2 regions of the Cryobacterium sp. Hb1 genome follow, and region 1 is predicted to be linked to the other one. Evidence: predicted binding sites of a transcription regulator. Region 1 holds the regulator's gene; the other holds the start of a gene.
The links. Region 1 encodes LexA, which represses DNA repair genes until DNA is damaged. Its sites were predicted from a motif close to TCGAACANNTGTTCGA; they were not measured.
Positions count from the first base shown of each region.

Region 1 (10,960 bases):
GGTAGTCGCTCACCCGGGCCGGCAGAATGAGCGTCTCCCAGGCGGACGCCGGAATGCGCGCCCCTTCAAGCTGTTCCACAACGGATGCGACGCCGTCGATTCCGCGCAGCTTGCCTCCCACGTGTTGCCAGACCGGCAGGAACCGACCGATGGCCTGCTGGTCCACCGGTTCCACCTCGTGCCGAAGGGCCGCGAGCGAGCGCCGACGCAGGCGCCGCAGCACCTCGGAGTCGCACCATTCCAAGCCGGTGCCGTTCGGCCGGAATTCGCCGGCCACGATACGGCGGGCGTCGGCGAGGCGTTTGAGGGCAATCTGCACAACGGCCGTGCCGAGGCCAAACCGGTCGGCGACGGCGCCGGTGGTGAAGGGTCCGTGCGAGCGTGCGTAGCGGCTCACCAGATCGCCGAGCGGATCAGCCACGGATTCAGTGAACGCAGCGGACACCCCGATCGGCAGGGGAACGCCAAGAGCGTCGCGCAATCGGCTCGCATCTTCGACTGCTGCCCAGCGTTCCTCACCGCCGATGCTCACGCGCACGGCGCGGCGCGCGTCGACCAGTCCCAGTAGGGCTTGCTCGGCGACAAGGACGCCGGGCAGGCCCTGCGCGGACGGCAGGCCCTGCGCGGGCGGCGATTCCGGCGGGAGAATGAGCATCCGCTCGGCGACCTCGCTGGTGCTGAGAGGGCCAAGGGTGCGCAACAGATCGGCGACACCTTCCACGCCCTTGGCCAGGTAGTCCGGCGCGAGCCGTTGCAGTTCTCGGTCGGTTTGGGCGATAACGCTCGGGTCGAGGAGTTCACGCAGTTCAACCCGCCCCAACAGTTCGGCCAGCAGGCTCGAATCGATGGCGAGGGCGGTGGCGCGCCGCTCGGCGAGCGGGGTGTCGCCCTCGTACATGAAGGCGGCGACGTAACCGAACAGCAGTGTGCTCGCGAACGGGCTGGCGGTCTCGGTCTCGGTGTCAACCAGACGCAATTCGCGGGAGCCGATCTGCCGGGCCAGCGCCCCGAGGGCCGGAAGGTCGTACACGTCTTGAAGGCATTCACGCAGGGTCTCGAGAATGATCGGAAAGGTGGGAAAGGTGCGGGCCACGTCGAGTAGTTGGGCAGCCTTCTGGCGTTGTTGCCACAGCGGCGAGCGCGCACCGGGTTTGTACCTGGGCAGCAGCAGTGCCCGGGCAGCGCACTCCCGAAACCGGGAAGCGAATAGGGCGGAGCCCCCGACCTCGTCGATGACGATCTGCTCGAGCTCATCGGGGTCGAAAACGAAGAGCTCACTGCCGGGCGGTTCGGTTTCGGTGTCGGGGATGCGCACGACGATACCGTCATCGCTGGCTACGCAGGAGCCGTCGATTCCGTAGCGTTCGCGCACGCGAGCACCCACGGCGAGCGCCCACGGTGCGTGCACCGGGGTGCCGAACGGGGAATGCAGCACAACCCGCCAGTCCCCCAGTTCATCGCGAAAGCGTTCAACGACGAGGGTGCGGTCGGTCGGGAGCTGCCCGGTGACCGCGCGTTGCTCGGCGAGGAAGGCCAGCAGGTTGTTGATTGCACGCTGGTCGAGCCCGCCCACCGCGCAGCGAGCCTGGGCTTCAATGGGCGGCAGGCCCGCAACCTCGCGCACGAACGCGCCGATGGCCCGGCCGAGTTCGGCCGGGCGGCCGAGGCCATCACCTTTCCAGAACGGAAGCCGCCCTGGCTGCCCGAAAGCGGGCACGACGAGCACCCGGTCGTGGGTGATCTCCTGGATACGCCAGCTCGTGGTGCCGAGCGCGAAGACGTCGTTCACACGCGACTCGTAGACCATCTCCTCGTCGAGTTCGCCGACCCGTTTGCCGGTGATCTGTTCGCCGCCGACCATGAAGACGCCAAACAGGCCGCGGTCGGGGATGGTACCGCCGCTCGTCACGGCCAGACGTTGCGCTCCGGGCCGCCCGGTCAGGGTGCCAGCGTCCCGATCCCAGACAATGCGGGGGCGCAGTTCGGCGAACTGGTCAGACGGGTAGCGGCCGGCGAGCAGGTCAAGGGTCGCCTCGTAGGCCGAGCGTGGCAAGGTCGCAAACGGCGCGCTGCGCCGCACCGTGTCAAACCAGGTCTCCACGTCGATGGGCTCGAGCGCGCAGGCTGCGACAGTCTGCTGCGCCAGAATGTCGAGCGGGTTGGTGGGTACCCGCAGCGCTTCGATGGCGCCGGCCACCATGCGTTCGGCGGCAACCGCAGCGTGGATGAGGTCGGCGCGATGCTTGGGGTAGATCACCCCGCGCGAAACCTCACCCACCTGGTGCCCGGCCCGGCCAAGCCGCTGCAGCCCGCTCGACACCGACGGCGGCGATTCAACCTGCACGACCAGATCGACTGCGCCCATGTCGATACCGAGTTCCAGGCTCGAGGTCGCGACGACACAGCGCAGCCGCCCCGACTTCAGATCGTCTTCAATGAACGCTCGTTGTTCCTTGCTGACGGAACCGTGATGCGCCCGCGCGAGCAAGGGTGCAGCGCCTATGCTCTGCCCGCTTGCCCCCATCAGCTCGGCCGGCGGGCGCATCACACCGTGTTCGGCCATCTCGCCCTCGGCAGTCAAGACGGGCACCAGAGCGGATGCCTCCGCCCCGGCCAGGCGATCGGCATAGATTTCGTTGAACCGGGCGGTCAGCCGTTCAGTGAGTCTCCGGGAATTCGCGAACACGATGCTCGAGGAGTGCGCCAGCACCTCGTCAACGATGGCCTCCTCAACGTGGGGCCAGATGGACCCGGTTTGCGCAGCAGCGGCCGACGTGACCCCTTCGCGTTGCGGTACCGGCCCGAGGTCGCTCATATCGTCGACCGGCACGACCACTCGGAGGTCGAACCGTTTCAGGGAGGGCGGCGCCACGATGTGCACGGGCGCGGCGCCACCGAGAAAGCGCGCCACTTCGCTCTGCGGGCGCACGGTGGCCGACAACCCGATGCGCTGGGCCGGGTGGCCGAGGAGCGCGTCGAGGCGTTCGAGCGATACGGCGAGGTGGGCTCCGCGTTTACTGGCCGCGACCGCATGTATCTCATCGATGATGACCGTCTGCACATCGCTCAGCGATTCCCGAGCTGCCGACGTCAGCATCAGAAACAATGATTCCGGAGTGGTGATGAGGATGTCGGGGGGCGAGGAGATCAACTTGCGGCGGTCGGCGGTCGGCGTATCTCCCGAACGCACACCGACCGTGACCTGCGGCGGCTGGAGTCCAAGCCGTTGCGCGGCACGGGTGATTCCCACCAGTGGCGCGGTGAGGTTGCGTTCGACGTCAACGCCGAGGGCTTTGAGCGGTGAAATATAGAGCACACGGGTACCAGGCGCACGGGTACCAGGCGCACGGGTACCGGGCTCGGCTGATGCCGGTGCTGACTCGTTCGCCAACTGGTCGATGGCCCACAGGAAGGCGGCGAGGGTCTTGCCCGATCCGGTGGGAGCCACGACGAGGGCGTGCGACCCTTGCGCGATAGCAGTCCACGCACCGAGCTGCGCTGCGGTCGGCGCGGCAAACGCCTCGGTGAACCAGGCCCGGGCAGCCGGGGAGAATTGATCGAGAACGTCGGTCATACCGTCATTCTCGCCTGACCCACCGACAGTGCACTGAGCAGGGCCATATCGGGCGTCAGGCTGATGCGACGAGCTTGACGCTCAGCGAATCAACGCCGGTCGTGATGGTCTCGCTTTCCGACCAGCGCGTGCCAAGCCGAGTGAGGATTGCGTCAAGTTCCGTCTGGGTGAGGCCGTCGACCAGTTCCAGTTGAACCACCAGCTCGGGGCCGGTGAGCCGGCCAAGCGGGTCACCGGCAGAAAGCTGCACGGTCAAAACCGAAAGTTCGGTCGCGATCGATGCGGTGAAAGCGTCGGCGACATGGTGACTGGCGTAACTCGGTGTCCACGGCAAGGATTGGGCGATGGCCCATAAGGCCGGACGGCGAATGACGAATTCACCCGGCGAAGTCGGGTCGAGCACAACGAGGTCGGTATTTTCCTGCGCGGCGGCCAGGGCGACGCGCACGGCATCCGCTGGAACGGGCCGGGCGAGGGGATTCCAGATCGTCATCGAGGCGGTTGAAGAGAAAGCAGGCAGTACGGTGCGGCCGTCTGGACCGGCCACGGTGATGATCGACAGCTCCTGGGTTTTATCGATCGTCTGGCCGCGCCCGTTCAGTGCGGCATCGCCGAGCTTGGTCACCAGAGGGATGAGCAGGCGGGAACTGCGAATGGCGTCGATGACGCTCTCTTCCCCGGCCTCGCGCGCCTGAAACCGGGCGAGCGCCTCGGCAAGCGCTGCTGGCGCGGATCCGTCATCGCCGGCATCGAGATTCGCCTCGAATTCGCGACCGACCCAAGGCTGGCCAGCGGAGTCGGCCGTGTTGGCCGACTCGTTGTGATCGCCGGGTTGACCTGATGGCGCGGCACCATCCGGACGTCCAGATGGGTCACCGGTGGAACCGAGGTTTCGCGCCTTCGCCATTAGTCCCCCGCGACGTCCAGTGCCTCGGCAAGGGTGAAGGCCCCCGCATACAGTGCTTTGCCCACGATGGCACCTTCAAGCCCGAGCGGAACCAGGCGGCGCAGGGCGTCAATGTCATCGAGGCTGGAGATGCCGCCAGAGGCGATCACGGGTTTGCGGGTGCGGTCGAGCACCTGGCGAAGCAGATCGATGTTCGGACCCTGCAGGGTGCCGTCCTTGGTGACATCGGTCACTACATAGCGGGCGCAGCCCGCTTCTTCGAGACGTTCAAGCACCTGCCAGAGGTCTCCACCGTCTTGTGTCCAGCCGCGTGCGGCGAGGGTCGTACCGCGCACGTCGAGGCCAACGGCAACGGCCTCGCCGTATTGCGCGATAACGCTCGCCGCCCACTCCGGATTTTCCAGTGCCGCTGTGCCGAGGTTGATGCGCTTGACTCCCGTGGTCAGTGCTGCTTCCAGCGATTCGTCGTCGCGGATGCCGCCGGAGAGCTCGATATTGACGCCCTTGACCTGGCGGATGACCTTTTTGATCACGCCGGTATTGTTGCCCCGGCCAAACGCTGCGTCGAGGTCGACGAGGTGAATCCACTCTGCACCCTGCCGTGCCCAATCAGCCGCAGCATCGACGGGGTCACCGTAGTTTGTTTCCGTACCGGCCTCCCCCTTTGTCAGGCGAACTGCCTTACCGCCGGCCACATCGACGGCGGGCAGGAGGACGAGCCTCGGTATCTTGTTGAACTCGCTCATTGATGTCCTTGGTTGGTGCGGCCGCGTGCTGCGACCTGGTTCATGGCAGGTGCCGGTGATGGGTAGGCAGGTGAGGTTTGGACTGTGAAGTCTAGGCGCACCGAGCTAGTCGCGCAGAGTGCCGATCCAGTTCTTCAACAGGCGGATGCCTGCCTCACCGGATTTTTCCGGGTGAAACTGGGTGGCACTCAGCGGGCCGTTCTCAATGGCAGCCAGGAACGGTGCCCCGTGTTCGGCCCAGGTGAGCCGGGGTTCGGGAAACGGCGGCATGACCTCGAGCGTCCAGGCCTGGGCCGCGTACGAGTGCACGAAATAAAACCGTTCCTCTTCGATTCCTCGGAAGAGCACGGAGTCAGGGGCGCTGGTGACGGTGTCCCAGCCCACGTGCGGCAGAATCGGTGCGGGAAGTTCGGTGACCGCTCCGGGCCATTCACCCAGTCCCACGGTGTCGATCCCACGCTCGACACCGTGTTCAAACATGACCTGCATGCCGACGCAGATGCCGAGCACCGGACGATCGCCAGCCAGGCGGCGATCGACGATATCGTCGCCGCGCACCGCCTTGAGAGCGGCCATCACAGCGCTGAACGCACCGACACCGGGCACGATGAGGCCGTCGGCCTCGAGGGCGACGGTTCGATCGCTCGTCAGGGTGACGTCAGCGCCCGCTAGTTCGAGTGCCTTGACCGCGGAGTGCACATTGCCCGTGCCGTAGTCAAAGACAACGACCCGGCTCACAGGGCACCCTTGGTCGACGGAATACCGTGCACCAGCGGGTCGAGAGCCTTGGCGAGGCGAAAAGCGCGGGCGAAAGCCTTGAACTCGGCTTCAGCGATGTGGTGTGGGTCGCGACCACCCAGCACCGTGACGTGCACGGTCAACCCGGCGTGAAAGGTGATGGCTTCAAAGACGTGACGCACCATGGACCCGGTGAAGTGTCCGCCGATGAGGTGGAATTCGAAGCCGGCCGGTTCGCCGGTGTGCACCAGGTAGGGGCGACCCGAAATGTCGACAACGGCTTGGGCGAGAGCCTCGTCGAGCGGAACCAGCGCATCACCGTAGCGCGAGATGCCCGATTTATCGCCAAGTGCTTGACGAATAGCCTGGCCGAGCACGATTCCCACGTCTTCGACCGTGTGGTGTACGTCAATTTCGATGTCGCCGGAAGCACGCACAGTGAGGTCGCACAGCGAGTGTTTCGCAAACGCGGTGAGGAGGTGGTCGTAGAACGGCACCGAGGTGCGGATATCGCTGACGCCGGTGCCGTCGAGATTGAGCGAGAGGTCGATGCTGGATTCACTCGTCTCCCGTTGCAGGTGGGCGACGCGGGGCGCGAGAATGCCGGCAGGAGAACTCATACTGCTAGCTTATTCGCCTCGGGCCGAATCGGTTTGACCGGGCGTGCCGGCTCGTCCCAGGCGGCCCAGTGCCTCGAGGAATTGAGACGTCTCGTTCTCGGTCCCCGCCGTCACCCGCAAATGGCCAGCAATACCCACGTCGCGAATGAGGATTCCCTCAGCGAGCAACGCCTCAAAGGTCTCTCGCGGGTCGGCCACTCCTCCAAAAAGTACGAAGTTACTCCAGCTTCGGTGCGGGGAGTAGCCCAGGCGGGCGAGCTCATCCACGAGCCGGTCACGCTGCCCCCGAATGTCGTCGACCATGGCGAGCATCTCGGCGCTGTGCGCCAGGGCGGCGTTCGCAGCGGCCTGGGTCAGGGCCGAGAGGTGGTACGGCAGGCGGACCAGGCGCAGGGCATCCGTCACCGCCGGATCAGCAGCCAGGTAGCCAACCCGGGCACCGGCAAAGGCGAAGGCTTTGCTCATGGTTCGGGAGACGAGAAGCCGTTCCCGACCGGGCAGCAGGGTGACGGCACTCGGGGTGCCAGCGGGCGCGAATTCGGCGTAGGCCTCGTCAACGACAACGATGCCGTCGGTCGCGTCGTAGACGGCGGCGATGGTTTCAAGCGAGAGCGGGGTGCCGGTGGGATTGTTCGGGGAGCAGAGAAAAACGATATCGGGTTTGATTCGGGTGATCTCACTCACGGCGGTCGCCGGAGACAGCTCGTAGTCGGCGTCACGCGCGCCCGGAATCCAGGTGGTGTCGGTACCGGAGGCGAGAATCGAGTACATCGAGTAAGTCGGGGCAAAGCCAAGCAGGGTGCGCCCCGGCCCGCCGAACGCCTGAAGCACCTGCTGGAGCACTTCATTGGACCCGTTCGCCGCCCAGATATTGTCGGCGGTGAGCCCCTCACCGAGGTAGAGGGCCAGCGCCTCGCGCAGCGCCGTGAACTCACGGTCGGGATACCGATTCACCGAGTGGATGGCCTCGGCCAGGTTAGCCAGGATGTCGCGCGCCACCGCATCAGGAATGGGGTGCGTGTTCTCGTTGACGTTCAGGGCCACCGGAACATGCAATTGCGGAGCACCGTATGGGGTGAGGCCTTGCAGATTGGTGCGGAGCGGGAGATCTTCGAGACTGGTCACCCTCTCCATGCTACGGCCCCGCGCGTCTGCCGATACCTTCCTAGGAGTCGGAGGGGATTTCCAGGCGCTGGCCCGGCTGCAACGTTTCAACAGCCAGGGCGTTGAGTCGTTTGATGTCGGCCACTACGTCGCGCGGGTCGCCCGCCGGCGAAATATCTTCAGCGAGGTCCCACAGGGTCTGTCCGGGTTCGACCGTGATGAACCGGGCTGAACCGACGTCGGTTGGCGAGTACGTCAGGGTCGTGACGATTCCGGAGTCGGTTGTGTACGACATGAGGTCGATGCCCGTGGCGGAGTCCGTAGCCCCAGCCGCACCCCCGTTGATGGCGAAAGACACGGCGCCGAACACCAGCGGTACGGCAGCGAGAATTGTGAAAACCAAGCGACCGCGGCGGGTGAGGCGAAGGCGCGGAACGGGCGTGAGGGCTGCCGATACGGGAACTGCTGATGCAAATACTGTGGTCATGTCAAACCTCCAAGGTAAGCGCGTTGCGAGTCTCGTATCCGGACCTCGGCCGGGAGGCCCAGATACGAAACTATGTTCCGAATATAACTTCGAACAATCGAACATGCAAGCTTTTTCTCGGCTCAGCCCGGAATTGAGCGCGACACACTCGAATAAGTGTTTGTTCCAGGGCATGGAACTGGATAAACTTTCGATAGGACAATTGCTGCATTGACACTCAACCAGACACCACCGACATTCCCGCATGACACGGTTTCAGGCCAGGCGGGACATACTCCAGGAGGGCACATCGTGACACAAGACACCAGTGGTACCCGCGACAAGGGCGGCACTCGGCGCCGCAAGAGTTTGAGCCAACGCCAGCTCGCTATTCTCGACGTGATCCAGCGCTCGGTGAGCTCGCGCGGTTACCCGCCGAGCATGCGGGAAATCGGCGACGCGGTCGGTCTCGCCTCGCTGTCGAGCGTGACCCACCAGCTCAATCAACTCGAACTCAGCGGTTACCTGCGCCGGGACCCGAATCGCCCCCGTGCCCTCGAAGTCCTCATCGAGATTCAGCGTGCCCCAGAAGACGTCGGCACCGGTGACCAGGACAGCTTTCACCCGGGCGTACAGGTCGGCGATGCTGCGATGGTACCCCTCGTCGGTCGTATCGCCGCGGGCATCCCGATCACGGCCGACCAGCAGATAGACGAGATCTTCCCGCTTCCCCGCCAGCTCGTTGGGCAGGGAGAGTTGTTCATGCTCAAGGTTGTGGGTGAGTCCATGATCGACGCTGCCATCTGCGACGGCGACTGGGTCGTTGTTCGTCAGCAGAAAACCGCAGAGAACGGCGAGATCGTCGCGGCCATGCTCGACAATGAGGCCACGGTGAAGGTCTTGCGGAAGCGCGATGGCCACACCTGGCTACTGCCACGCAACAGCAACTTCGAGCCGATTGTCGGTGACTTTGCGGACATCCTCGGAAAAGTAGTCGCGGTCCTGCGCTCGGTCTAGTCTTCGCGCTGATTGGTGTCACACAAAAGGGCCCGACCACCAACCGGTGGTCGGGCCCTTTTTGTCACCGCGTCAGACGAGTCACCGCGTTAGACGCGTCAGACGATCACGTCGGCGCTGAGGCGTTCGCGCACTATCCGCGTGGCGGCGAGCATATTCTGCAGGGACTGCACTGTTTCGTCGTAGCCACGCGTCTTGAGGCCGCAATCCGGATTCACCCAGACCTGTCGTTCGGGAATCGATTCCAGGGCGGTATCGAGCAGGGTCGTCAATTCGTCTACGCTCGGCACCCGCGGTGAATGAATGTCATAGATTCCAGCGCCGATGCCGTGATCGAACCCGCCAGCCTCGATCTCCCGCACGACCTCCATCCGGGAGCGGGCTGCTTCGATACTCGTGACGTCTGCGTCAAGGTTGCGGATGGCTTCGATGACAACACCGAACTCCGAATAGCAGAGGTGGGTGTGAATCTGGGTCGCATCCGCTACACCGGCCGTGGCGAGACGGAACGAGCCGACCGACCAATCCAGGTAGTCCGCGTGGTCCTTTTTCTTCAGCGGCAACAGTTCACGCAGGGCCGGTTCGTCGACCTGGACGATCTTGATGCCCGCAGCCTCCAGATCGCCGATCTCATCGCGCAGGGCCAAGGCTACCTGGCGGGCGGTCTCGCCGAGCGACTGATCATCGCGCACAAAAGACCATGCCAAAATCGTGACCGGTCCGGTGAGCATGCCCTTGACCGGCTTCGTCGTAAGGCTCTGCGCGTACACCGACCAGTCCACCGTGATCGGTGCCGGGCGCGATACGTCACCCCACAGAATGGACGGCCGCGTGCAGCGACTGCCGTATGACTGCACCCAGCCGTTCTCGGTCACGGCAAACCCATCGAGGTTTTCGGCAAAGTACTGCACCATGTCGTTGCGTTCGGGTTCTCCGTGCACCAGCACGTCAAGCCCGATCTCCTCCTGCAGGGCCACCACCCGACCGATCTCGGCGCGCATCAGGGACCGATACTCATCGGCGGCCAGGGTTCCCTTGAGAAACTGGGCTCGTGTTCGGCGTATGTCACCGGTCTGCGGGAACGATCCGATCGTGGTTGTCGGCAACGGCGGCAGCTGCAAAGCGGAATCCTGCGCGCTCAGTCGATCGGCGTAAGCGCCTCGACTGAAGTCGGCCTCGGTGAGCGCCGCAGCACGGAGGCGCACGGCGCCGTCGCGCACGCCAGGGGCGCTGTGCCGCGCAGCCAGCGCCGCTTCGGCTTCAGCCAACGGCCCGGCGATCGAGGCCCGTCCATGGACAAGTCCCTGAGCGAGGGTAGCGACCTGCCCCACCTTCTGATCCGCGAAGGCCAGCCAGCTCACCAATGAGCCCGGCAGCGACGTTTCATCGAGCACATCGTGCGGCACGTGCAGCAGGGAGGTCGAGGTGGAGACGGAAACGGAGTCCGATAGCGCCCGCACACCCTCAGCAACTCCGATGGCCTCGGTCAGGTCGCCGCGCCAGATGTTGTGGCCGTCAATCACCCCGGCGACGAGGGTCTTGCCGGCCAGCCCCGGTACCGCCTGCGGCAGAGTTCCCCGCACCAGGTCGAGGCCGATTGCTTCAACGGCTGTGGCGGCGAGAACCGGGAGGGCATCATCGAGGCTGCCGTAGGGCGCCGCAACGAACAGCGCCGGCCGGCCGGTCAACCGACCCAGCACCCCGTAAGCGGATGCGACGGCCGCCAGCGTCTCGGCGCGCGGCACGTCGATGGATTCACTGACCAGGCCAGGCTCGTCGAGCTGCACC
Region 1 is NZ_SOHI01000030.1:162,674-173,633, reverse strand. It holds gene E3T38_RS13750 (ATP-dependent helicase) at 1-3,574, opposite strand, end outside; gene E3T38_RS13745 (SseB family protein) at 3,630-4,481, opposite strand; gene priA (bifunctional 1-(5-phosphoribosyl)-5-((5-phosphoribosylamino)methylideneamino)imidazole-4-carboxamide isomerase/phosphoribosylanthranilate isomerase PriA) at 4,481-5,227, opposite strand; gene hisH (imidazole glycerol phosphate synthase subunit HisH) at 5,333-5,965, opposite strand; gene hisB (imidazoleglycerol-phosphate dehydratase HisB) at 5,962-6,585, opposite strand; gene E3T38_RS13725 (histidinol-phosphate transaminase) at 6,595-7,719, opposite strand; gene E3T38_RS13720 (LysM peptidoglycan-binding domain-containing protein) at 7,751-8,176, opposite strand; gene lexA (transcriptional repressor LexA) at 8,468-9,172, shown strand; gene metE (5-methyltetrahydropteroyltriglutamate--homocysteine S-methyltransferase) at 9,271-10,960, opposite strand, start outside.

Region 2 (10,960 bases), on a different contig from region 1:
CCACTCTCGACGACGGCGGCTCGCCGAACCCCGAGCTCGGCGGCCTCGACGTGATGAAGCTGACTCCGGACATGGCGGTGGCGAAGCGGATACTTCGGGTGAAGCGCCAGAACGGAGAGTGGACCATCAACGATGAGACCTGGGAGGACGTGGAGGCCTCCGGGTTCTCCCGGTGCTTTGCCAGCACTCAGCCATACTCCGTTGAGCAGTGGACCATCACGAACGAGTCTGGAGGTTGGTTCCACCCGCTACACATTCACCTGATCGACGGCAAGATCATCGCCCGAAACACCAATGGCGGCAAGCCGTTTTCCTGGGAGGGTGGGCCGAAAGACGTCTTCTATGCGGGTGAGAACGAATCCATCACCGTGCTGATGCAGTTCAACACCGGTGCGCACACTGGCGGGCGGTACATGGTGCACTGCCACAACCTGGTGCACGAAGATCACGACATGATGGTGCAGTTCTCGGTGGGGGACTCGCGAAACAACGACCCGGTCACCTCGGACTATCCGGTCGTGGATACCACCCCCATGAATTCGTATCCGCCGGTGTACCGGCCGGGGTTTGCCCCGGGAACCTGAGATGAACAACGCCACCAGAATGGCCACGGCAGTACTCATTGCGTTCGCACTGAGCGGATGCACCGCCGTGGCTCCACCCCCTACCAGCACTCCGGTCTCGACCGGATTGATCGGCTCCGCTGAGAGGGGTACCGATGCGGGGAACGACCGACCTATCGTGAACTACGACGGGCTGATGGTTCGACGTCGGGTAGTGATCGCAATCCACTCGACTCCCGACGCCGATGTGACCGCGCTCCGTACGGTGCTGGAGAAAGCGGCGAACCAGAGCCAGACGAACCTGTTCGATATCTCTCCCGACGTGCTGGACCCCGCCTCGCTCGAGCACTTCGTGCCGGAGCTGATCGTAGCTCTGCCGGCGGGGGGTACCGTTGCCGAAGCTGGGGAATTGGTCAATCGTGCCTACTTCCAAGACCCAGCGGTTTCCGGGGTGGACCACTACCACGTCGCCGAGGTCCTGGTGCACGATCTCCGGTTCGCGGTTCGAACGACCAGCCCTGCCGCACTGGAGGAGTCCATCGCCAAGGAAGGCATCTTGTCGGACGCGCTCGGCAACTATTCCACCACCCTGCGCACCGGTGAGCTCGACGTTACCTATACCGGCCCGCTGCTGAGCGATGAGCTGATAAATTCGGTACAAAACGGCATGGCACGCGCGGCGCACACCAAGCCGGGAGCCGTCACCGTTTCCTCCCGCTCGACTGCCGGGGTTGGTGTGGACATGGCAAACGAGCCGGCATCCTCGCCCGGAGCCACCGAAGCTCCTTCGGATCATAGCCACGACGACGCCGCGCACGACCCCGCGCACGACCCCGCTCACGACATCGCTCACGACATCAACGACGCTCCGGATGACAGCGACGGAGGACGGTAGTGGCGGCTCTGGCCACGGAAAAGGAAGCAACGTCGCCTAGTGTCGGCTGGCGCCGAGATACTCCCCACGGGCTATCGACTCAGACGAGTCGGTAGCCCGTTCTGCGTTCCGTCTTGGGGCGCGCTGTCCCGCGCTGGGTCCGCAGAACTCCCACATAGACAATCACCTTCTCGACCGGGCAGATCATCGTGGATGCTCACTCTCGGATGCGCGCTCGGGTGGCCGCCCGTACGTTCAGGAACCGGAGAGCACGACGCCGCCGGTGACGTGCACTGGAATCTTTTCCAACGGTGACGGCGCGGGGCCATCGAGTACCTCGCCGGTGGCAGTGTTGAAGCGTGACTGATGGCACGGGCAATCGAATTCACCGTTGCCGGATTTGACGACACAGCCTTGGTGCGTGCAGATGGCGCTAAAGGCAACGACACTGCCCTCTTTCGGCTGGGAAACCAGGATCGGTTTCCCGTCCAGGGTGGCTGAAATGGAGCCTCCGACCGGGATGTCGGCAAGTTTGGCGACCTCTTGGGGCGCACTCCCGCCCGCGGGCGTCGGCGTCTGGCTGCCAGCATCCACTCCGGCGGAGGCGTCGGTCGAGCAACCGGCAAGCGCAGCAGCGGTACCCGCGCTTCCGATCAAAATAACGGCGCGGCGGGAGAGATCGGTGGCCGGTGTCATGGTCGTCCTCGGATTCGGCATAGTGATTAGATGATCAATGCTCGATAAAGCAACAAGGTGGATCATATAGCCGGTACCGGCAGTATTACCCGAAGATGCCCAAATACGGCTTGGTCCTGCTCCACGGTGGAGCAGCCGGACCAAACCGTATCCTTCGCTCCGCGTCGCACGCCGGTCTGGTCGCCCCGGCGTTGGTGACCGCAGTGACCGCGGCCTGACCGAGGTGCGCGGCGCCCTACTCGCCGATCAGCCGTAGCCCGTTGTACCAGCAGACGGCGCGCAGCCAGTCGTCGTCGAGGCGCGGTTCCCGGTCACGCAGGCGTTCGAGCGACTCCAGCTGGTGCGCGTACGGGTACGGAATGTTGGGAAAGTCGCTGCCCAGCACTACCCGGTCGGGCAAGTCGGCCAGCCTGGACAGCAGCGCGGGGTCGAACGGCGCGAGCCGCTCGAAAAAGTCGGTGAATGCCATTGTGGTGTCGAGGTGCACCCACGGATAGCGTTCAGCGAGATCGAGAAACTCCCCGTATTCCGGGGCGCCGAGATGGGCGACGACGGCCGTCAACAGGGGATGCCGCGCCAACACCCCCGCAAGCTTGTCCGGCCCGGTGATTCCCGGCCGCGACACTGGCCCGCTGCCGACATGGATCACGACCGGAATCCCGGCGTCTGCGAGCAACCCCCAGACCGGATCGAGCAGGGGTTCGCGCAGGTCGAATGCGCCGATCTGCGCGTGAATCTTGAACACCCGAGCGCCGCGGTCGAGGGCGGATTGAACCTGCTCGAGCACGCCCTCTTCCGGGTAAAACGTGGCACTCGGCACACAATCGGCGTTTTCGGCGGCCAGACCGAGCGAGAAATCGGTCAGGGAAGCCGCCATGCCCGGTCGATGAGCATAGGACAGCGCGGTGAATCGGCGCACGCCCAGCCGGCGTATCGTCGCCAGGCGCGACTGTTGATCGTCTCGGTACTGGATCGGCCACTCGTGACCGATCAATGGTTTGATCTCGTCGAAGTGGGCCCACACGCGCCGCAGCATCCGTTCGGGTAAAAAGTGGGTGTGCAGGTCGATTAGTCCGGGCAGGCCGAGGCGACGCCACCAGGCCGGGACATCGTTGTCGGTGAGCATCATTTCATCCAGTCTGTCAGAACGCCTCGTGACGAGCGGATGCCCGGGGCTGTCTTCTCGCGCCACTCGATCTTTTTGGGCCTGGGCCTGGGCCTGGGGCAGAGGCTACGACCGGCTCGAGGCGGGACTCGCCCAACTCCAGGTGACCCGCTAACTCAGGGCGGGCATGACCTCCCGCTCGAACAATTCAATCCCCGACCGGTCGTAGGCGGCCTCTGGAAAGTAGTGGATCGCGTAACCGAGGCCACGCTTCTTCATCGCGGTCAGGCGCTCTACGATCTGTTCCGGCGTGCCAACACCCTGTGCGTCACCGTCACGGTACTCGGCCATGAACGCGGCGGCCCCTTCAGCCCCGAGATAAGGGGTCACCCGGGCCTCAATCGCGTCGAGCCGCTCGGCAACCTCGGCCTCGGTCGCACCGATCACCGTGTTGTAGTTCGCCGAGCGAACAATGCGATCGAAGTCGGTGCCCTGGGCCGTGCAGTGCTCGGCCAACAGCGCGCTCTTGTGTGAGAAGCCCTCGGGTGAGCCGTCGAAGTTGGTGTAGTCGGCGTACTGCGCGGCAATGCGCAGGGTGACCTTTTCGCCGCCGCCGGCGATCCAGATAGGAATGCCCCCCGCTTGCAGTGGGAGCGGCTGAAAGATGGCGCCGTCCATCTGGTAGTGCGCACCGTCAAGGGTGGCTGTGCCCGTGGTCCAGGCCTGTTTCATGATTTGCACGCCTTCGTCGAGGCGGGCCAGGCGCTCGCCGGCACGGGGAAAACCATAGCCATAGGCTCGCCACTCGTGCTCGTACCAACCGGCGCCGATGCCCATTTCGACGCGTCCGCCCGAGATGATGTCGGCGGTTGTGGCGACCTTCGCCAGGTATCCCGGGTTGCGGTAGCTCATACAGGTGCACATCTGTCCGAGGCGCACCCGTTTCGTCGTCGCCGCGAAAGCGGACATGAGCGACCAGGCCTCGTGGGTGGCCTGCTCGCTCGGCACCGGAACGGTGTGAAAGTGGTCATAGACCCAGATCGATTCCCACGCACCGGCATCAGCGTGGGCGGCTAGGCCACTCATTGTCGCCCACTGCGCGGCCGGTTCGATTCCGACCAGATCGTGTCGCCAGCCCTGAGGTACAAAGAGTCCAAATCGCATGGATTCAGCCTAGAGGCCCGTCGGTGCGAAGCTAAACGATACGCTTTAGCCATCGGGGTAAGCGCCGCGAGCAGACGATAGACAACGGACGGCGGTGGCAGTGCACGCTCTCGACTTCGCCGGTATTATGAGCGAGATCCTCACTTTCGTCGGCCTCATCATCGGAGCGCTCCTTTATCTGGTCGGCCTGTCCGTGCGCGGCATCAGTGGCCGCTGGACTCGCTCGACCGCCGTGATTGCCGCGTCGAGAACGGCCGCATCGAGTACGGCCGCATCGGGGCCCGCCACGGTCATCCGCTGGTTTGATAACGACGGCGATGTGCACGAGTGCCCGGCCGACACCCACGAGACGCAGCATCTGGTGGCGGGCGATGACGTGCGCGTCTGGTTTCGCGATCGCCGGCCGGAGAAGTGCCGCACGCACGACCCCGACCTCGATGGCAAGGGACTGCGCCTGATCGGCCTGGTATTGCTGGGCATTGGCGTTCTCGCCGGTGTGACCGGCATCGTGCTCATGTTTCTCTAGCCGCCCGTCGGCCCAGAAACGGATGCCGTGCGCGGCTGGGCAGGTCAGGCCGGCGCAGCGGATGCCGCGCGCGGCTTGGCCCATCCGCTCGCCACCGCGGTCACCGCGATAGTCACGAGTGCTCCGAGGAGCAGGGCCGCTGCCTCCCCGGGGGCGAGCACCTGCAGCTTGGTGCCGATGGTCGCGGCCGCGATCGGAATGCCGAGCTGGGCGGCTGAGAGCATTCCAAACGACAGCGGGAGGCCCAGCACGCGCGTGGTCGCGTGGGTGAGCAGGGTGGCAACGCCAAGCACGAGGCCGAGGCCGATCATCTGCGGGTGGTCGGCGAGGTCGCCCAGGGCGAGGGAGGCGCCCAACCAGACGAAGAAAAGGGGTCCGAAGAATCCGTCGGCGAGGGCGAAGAGCTGCCGGGCGAGGCGGCGCGGTTCGCCGACGGCCGCGACGGCGAGGCCGAAAGCGAACCCGGCGAGCATGACCGAAACGTGGCTGAACACGGCGACCGCTGACAGGGCGAACAGAATGGCCAGCTGGATGCGCAGCTCGAGCGCGAATTTGCGGTTCGCCGACAACTTGTGCAGGCGCAGGCGGTAGCCGTTTCGTTCCAACCAGGCCAGCACAACGTAGAGCGCCACGGCCAGCAGCGCCACGAGCGCGGCCCCGAGCGCGGCGCGGTCGGCATTCGGCGGGTCAATGGCCAGCGGCAGCGCCACGATCGCAGCAATATCGGCGATCGCGACCTGCGCGGTGAGCTCGAGCATCGATCGGCCATGCAAACCCAGCGAATGAATAAGAGGCAGCACGAGCGCGGCCGACGAGGAGGCGAGCAAGACTATATATAGGAGTGCATGATTTGTGCCAAAGATCAACGCGATGGCCACGCCAAGGGCGATCGCCGAGAGGGTCACCAGAATTGCCCGCACCAGGCCGGTCGCCAGTGCTGCGCGAATTGCGCCGGAGCGAACAGGCACGTGCGTGCCGGCCACGAACATGATCAACGCGAAGCCGACATCCGCTAGAAGGGTCAGTGTGGGGTCGCTTGCGTCGACAAAGCCGAAACCGGTGCGGCCGACGATCACACCGGCACCGAGCTGACCGATCACGACGGGAATGTTCCACCGGCGCGGTGTCGCCAGCAGCGGCCCGAGCAGTGCGATCACGGAGATGATCGCGAGGGTATGAAAGTCCATAGGCACCTCACCGATTCTGCTGCTAGCTCGAGCGTAGTCCCGCAAGAGAAGGCGCAGGCGGCATGATGGAGGTATGAGTCGAACCGTAGCCGGAGCCCGCGTGCTGATTACCGGAGCCGCCAGGGGAATGGGCCGCTTGTATGCCGAACGCTGCGTCGCCGAGGGGGCGAAAACCGTCATCCTGTGGGACCGCGACGGTTCCGGGCTCGCCGCGACCACCGCCATCCTGACTGAACGTTCCCACGGACGCACGCGGGTCGCCCCCTACGTCGTCGATATCGCCGACCTCGGCGCCATCGCGCAGACAGCGCAGCGGGTGCGTACGGAGATCGGCGACCCCGACGTGGTCATCAACAACGCCGGCATCGTGCGTGGCAAGTATTTCTGGGAGCACGACAACGGTGCAGACACCCGCCCGACCATGCAGATCAATGCGCTTGCGCCCATGTACATCGCGCGCGAGTTTCTGCCGGCGATGATTGCGAGCGGATGGCGCGAGTCACGCATCGTGAACATCGCGTCGGCCGCCGGCACCCTCAGCACCCCGCGCATGAGCGTCTATGCCGCCTCGAAAGCGGCCATGATCGGCTGGAGCGATTCGCTGCGGCTCGAACTGGTGCAGCAGGGGCACGGCTATGTCAAGGTGACCACGGTCTGCCCGAGCTACATCGACACCGGCATGTTCACGGGGGCCAGCGGGCCGCTGCTCACCCCGCTGATGACGCCGGAATACGTCGTTGATCGGGTCTGGCGGGCGATGCTGGCCGGCAAGCCGCAACTGCTGTTGCCGTGGACGGTGAACCTGTCGAAGGTGCTTCGCGGCGTACTGCCATTGGCCGCCTGGGACGCCGTGGCTGGTCGCGTTTTCGGTGTCTACCGGTCAATGGACCGCTGGGTCGGTCGCGGGTAGCTGCCCAGCTTCGGTGAGGCTGACAGGCTCCAGGTAGACCAGCACTGGTGCCGAACCGATTTGTTCGTCGCCAAACCATCGTCCGACGTCACTTCAGCGTTGACGCAAGCCGAAACAAATGGGGACTCTGGGTCGACCGCCGTCGGCCTGCTTGGGTCGGCCGGCTCGAGTCGTCCTGGGCGAGTCGGCCAGCTCGAGTCGTCCTGGGCGAGTCGGCCAGTGGTTGCCGCCGCCGGTCGAGTCCGTCGAGACTCCGTCAACGAAGGCGAAACGGTCTCAAAACGCGAATGATGTCCCGAATATAACTTCGTACTGAAATCTAAAGCATACTGAGACTTCCTCGACTTACAGCCTTGATTTTGGTAGAATTCAAGCATGAGCCAGAGCGGCGAGACCCCCCATGCGGGCTCAGTCGATTCCGATTCCGATTCCGACTTCGTCGGCGTGTCCGAGGGAGAATTCGCCGAGTGGTCGTTCTCGGTTGAAGACCGCGCATTCTTCGACGCGTTTCGGCTGCAGTGCTTGTCCGAGTGGCAGGCCGAAGACGAAGTCGAGGCACAAGCCGCCGCGACCGCTGCGGTAAAAATCCGGCAGGACTTGCAGCTCGCCGATGGTCCGACCATCCCAGCCGACCTCGACCTGGCTGAAGTGTTCGCCGCCGTCCCGCCCGAGCACCTGTTCGACGAGAACCTCCGCGAGGAGTTTCTCTACGCCGAGTACACCGCTCACCAGCTCCGCGCTGACCCGCCCGCGCAGGACTTGCCCGCGCAGGACTTGCCCAGTGACGTGAACCCGTTCCAGCGCAGGCAGGCGCAGTTCGTCGACCGGGTGCTTTATCTCGAGAGGGTCATTTCCTGGGCGCAAACGAGCAAGGCCGAGGTTCTCACCGAGGCGTGGGATTACACCACCAACACCGCCGAGACCGGCCGACCGCAGGCTGGGCCGCAACACGAACACGATTGGGACGCCACCTTCGCCGCCCAGCAGGGTTTGGTCGCGGAGATGGCGTGTGCGCTGCGCATCCCGTCCGGCACCGCGTCCGGTCTTCTGCACGAGAGCCGCGTGTTGGTCGAATCGCGTCCGCAGACCCTTGCTGCGCTCCGCGCGGGGAAGATCTCCCTGCGTCATGCGCGGCGGGTGCTCGACCAACTCGACTCCGTGCCCCCTCCCGCCCGGGCCGAGCTGGAGGCGGTGTTACTGCCGCACGCCTGCACGCTCACTCCGGCACAGTTCGACGGTAAGGCCCGAAAACTGCGTGAACGATTCCACCCCGACAGCATCACCGTTCGCCGTACCAAGTGCCTGGCCGACCGCAAAGTCATGTTTTTTCCAGACAAAGACGGCATGGCCACGCTCTGGCTGCGCGCCGCCGGTGAGGACCTCCACGGCATCTACACCCGCGTCACCGACGCCGCCATCAGTCTGCAGTGCCCCGACGAGCCCCGAACGCTCAGTCAACTCCGCGCCGATGTCGCCGTCGACCTGCTCGCCCAAGGGGTCACCAGCACCGGTCTCGGCGCCGGCCTGACGGCCAACGTCAACATCACTGTGCCGGTTCTCACACTGATGGGGAAGAGCGAGGAGCCGGGCGAACTCGAAGGGTACGGGCCGATCGAACCGGAGACCGCCCGCCGGCTGGCGGGAACCGCGACGAGTTTTCTGCGCATCCTCACGCATCCGCACACCGGCATCGTGCTCGACGTCAGCGCAGAACCGTTCCGAGTGCCAGCAAGCCTGAAGAAATACCTGCGCCTGCGTGATGGAACGTGCCGGTTTCCCGGCTGCAACCGCTCCGCCGGGCATAGCGACCTCGACCACACCCGCGACAAACAATTCGGTGGCCCCACCACCGCCACCAACCTGCACTTCCTCTCTCCTGCCCACCACAACCTCAAGCACTACTCCGCGTGGACCGTCATCGGCGACCCCGACGGCACCCTGAATTGGACCAGTCCGGCTGGCAAGCACTACGCCACCGATCCCGCCACCCGCATCAGTCCACCGCGACAACAGGCCGACACATCACCACCGCGACCCGGGCCCACAGCCGACCCGACCACACTCGACCCGACTCCGCCCGGTTCTACCCAGCCCGACCCGACAGCCTCTGCTTGGGACATAGTCGACCTCGACCCGCAGCCGTTCTAGGTGCGGGGCTCGTAGCCCCCGCCCGTTTGGAAGACCGGTCCGATCGTGAACCACGTGCTGGGCGCAATCGCTCGGCACCGTACGGCACCACACCGCACCGAAGGGCACGGCCTGGCAGGGCGCAGCACAACGGCACCGCCTGGCAGGGCGCACACAACGGCATGGCCTGGCAGGGCGCAGCACAACGGCACCGCCCGAAACAGCGCAGCACCCCCGTTGCAGCGCAGCACTGCCCTGCGCAGCACTGCCCAGCTACCGCAGCGCACTGATGCGCAGGGCAACCGACTTGAGGTTCGCGATGCGCTGTTCGTAGCGTGCAGCGAGCACGATGAGCAGAATACCGCCGCCACCGAGCCAGAGGAACCACGGAATCACACTGTAGGCGAGGGCGATCCACGGCCAGAGCTGGGCGACACCGTGGATGAGCAGCACGACAGCACCGATCACGAACGGCGCTTGCAGTCGCCGCGAGCTACCGATCACGAGCACAATGATCGCTGCAATTCCGAGGCTGACGATGCGCCACAGGTCGTTGTACGTGAAATCGAGGAGTAGCGACGGCACCAGCAGCAAAGACAGTCCCGGACCAAACCAGGGCCAACTGCGCGCTCGTGGATCGCCGTGCAGGCGCAGCCAGCCCGACCCGATCAGCGCCAACGCTACCGGTACGGTGACGAGTTCAAACGGGTCGACCTTGCCAGAGCTGGTCACCGTGATAGCGGCCAAGCCGGCCAGCCCGAGTACAATCCAGGCGGTGATTGCCCCCAACGGCGCTCGGGGCTGCGCGAGGGCGATCACATGCACCGCAGAGAGAGCAAGCACGAGCAGAACGGCCCGGGGCGTTGACAGCCCGGCATCTGCGGGGGCACTGACAACGGTGAGTTCGACCCAGGTCAGAACGGATGCCCACACCAGCACAAGCGCGATGCCCGTGCCGCGTCGAAGTGCGGTGGTTTGAGCATCCGTTTGGCGCACCAGTAAAACCGCGGTCATGCTCGCCGCCATGGTGGGAAGTACCAGCCAGAGCTCGAGTCGCCCATCGGGGGCGCCGGGCGCCCCCGCCAGCCGCTGCGTCTGTGCGAAGGCTGTGACGACGAGGGCTATCGCGCCGGCCAGACCGGCGGCAGCCAGATAGGTTGACGACGGCGGAGCCCATCGCACCAGTGCGGCGCCGATCATAAGGGTCACAGATACGAGGGCCAGCACGAGGGGGCGCACCAGCGACCCCGACTCGGACGACACGGCAAGCGGTACCAGAGCAATGAGCAGCGCGGCGAAAGTCAGCACGCCGGCTACCGGACTTGGTTCGCTCAAGCGATCGGTTGTGCCATAGCGGCGAATCAGCGCGGCCGTGGTGAGCACCATACCGGCGACGGGCAGCACATACGGTTCGAGTGCCACGATACCTGCCTGATCGAGGCCGAGCCAGAGGCCGGCCGTGCCGAGCAACAGGGCAAGCCAGCCGAAGTGGCGGCGATTCGACCGGGAGCCGAACAGCCCGTCGGGCGCGATCGCCATGATGAGCGCCACGATGCCGGCGAACACGATCACGAGCCAGCCGAGGGAGCGGAACGTGCCTGCGGTGCCTAACTTGTCTGCCGTGCCTACCGCGGCGAACACGGCAGGCACGAGCACAATCGCGGCGCCGATTTCGAGGGCAATCCGGTCGCGGCGTGCCGTCGAGTCCACATTCAGTGTGCCGGTCGCACCGATGGCAACGGTGCCGGACGTGACGCGGCCAGCACCGCCGCTCAGGGTTGCACCGCCACGACGATTTGTACCGCGCA
Region 2 is NZ_SOHI01000024.1:84,524-95,483, reverse strand. It holds gene E3T38_RS07900 (multicopper oxidase family protein) at 1-584, shown strand, start outside; gene E3T38_RS07895 (hypothetical protein) at 586-1,458, shown strand; gene E3T38_RS07890 (ubiquinol-cytochrome c reductase iron-sulfur subunit) at 1,693-2,133, opposite strand; gene E3T38_RS07885 (amidohydrolase family protein) at 2,369-3,262, opposite strand; gene E3T38_RS07880 (LLM class F420-dependent oxidoreductase) at 3,410-4,402, opposite strand; gene E3T38_RS07875 (DUF3592 domain-containing protein) at 4,497-4,928, shown strand; gene E3T38_RS07870 (cation:proton antiporter) at 4,973-6,115, opposite strand; gene E3T38_RS07865 (SDR family NAD(P)-dependent oxidoreductase) at 6,189-7,025, shown strand; gene E3T38_RS07860 (HNH endonuclease signature motif containing protein) at 7,401-9,173, shown strand; gene E3T38_RS07855 (DUF2157 domain-containing protein) at 9,426-10,960, opposite strand, start outside.
Region 2: a site for LexA is predicted at 7,321-7,336, ahead of E3T38_RS07860 (HNH endonuclease signature motif containing protein). Genes of this name have one in related genera too.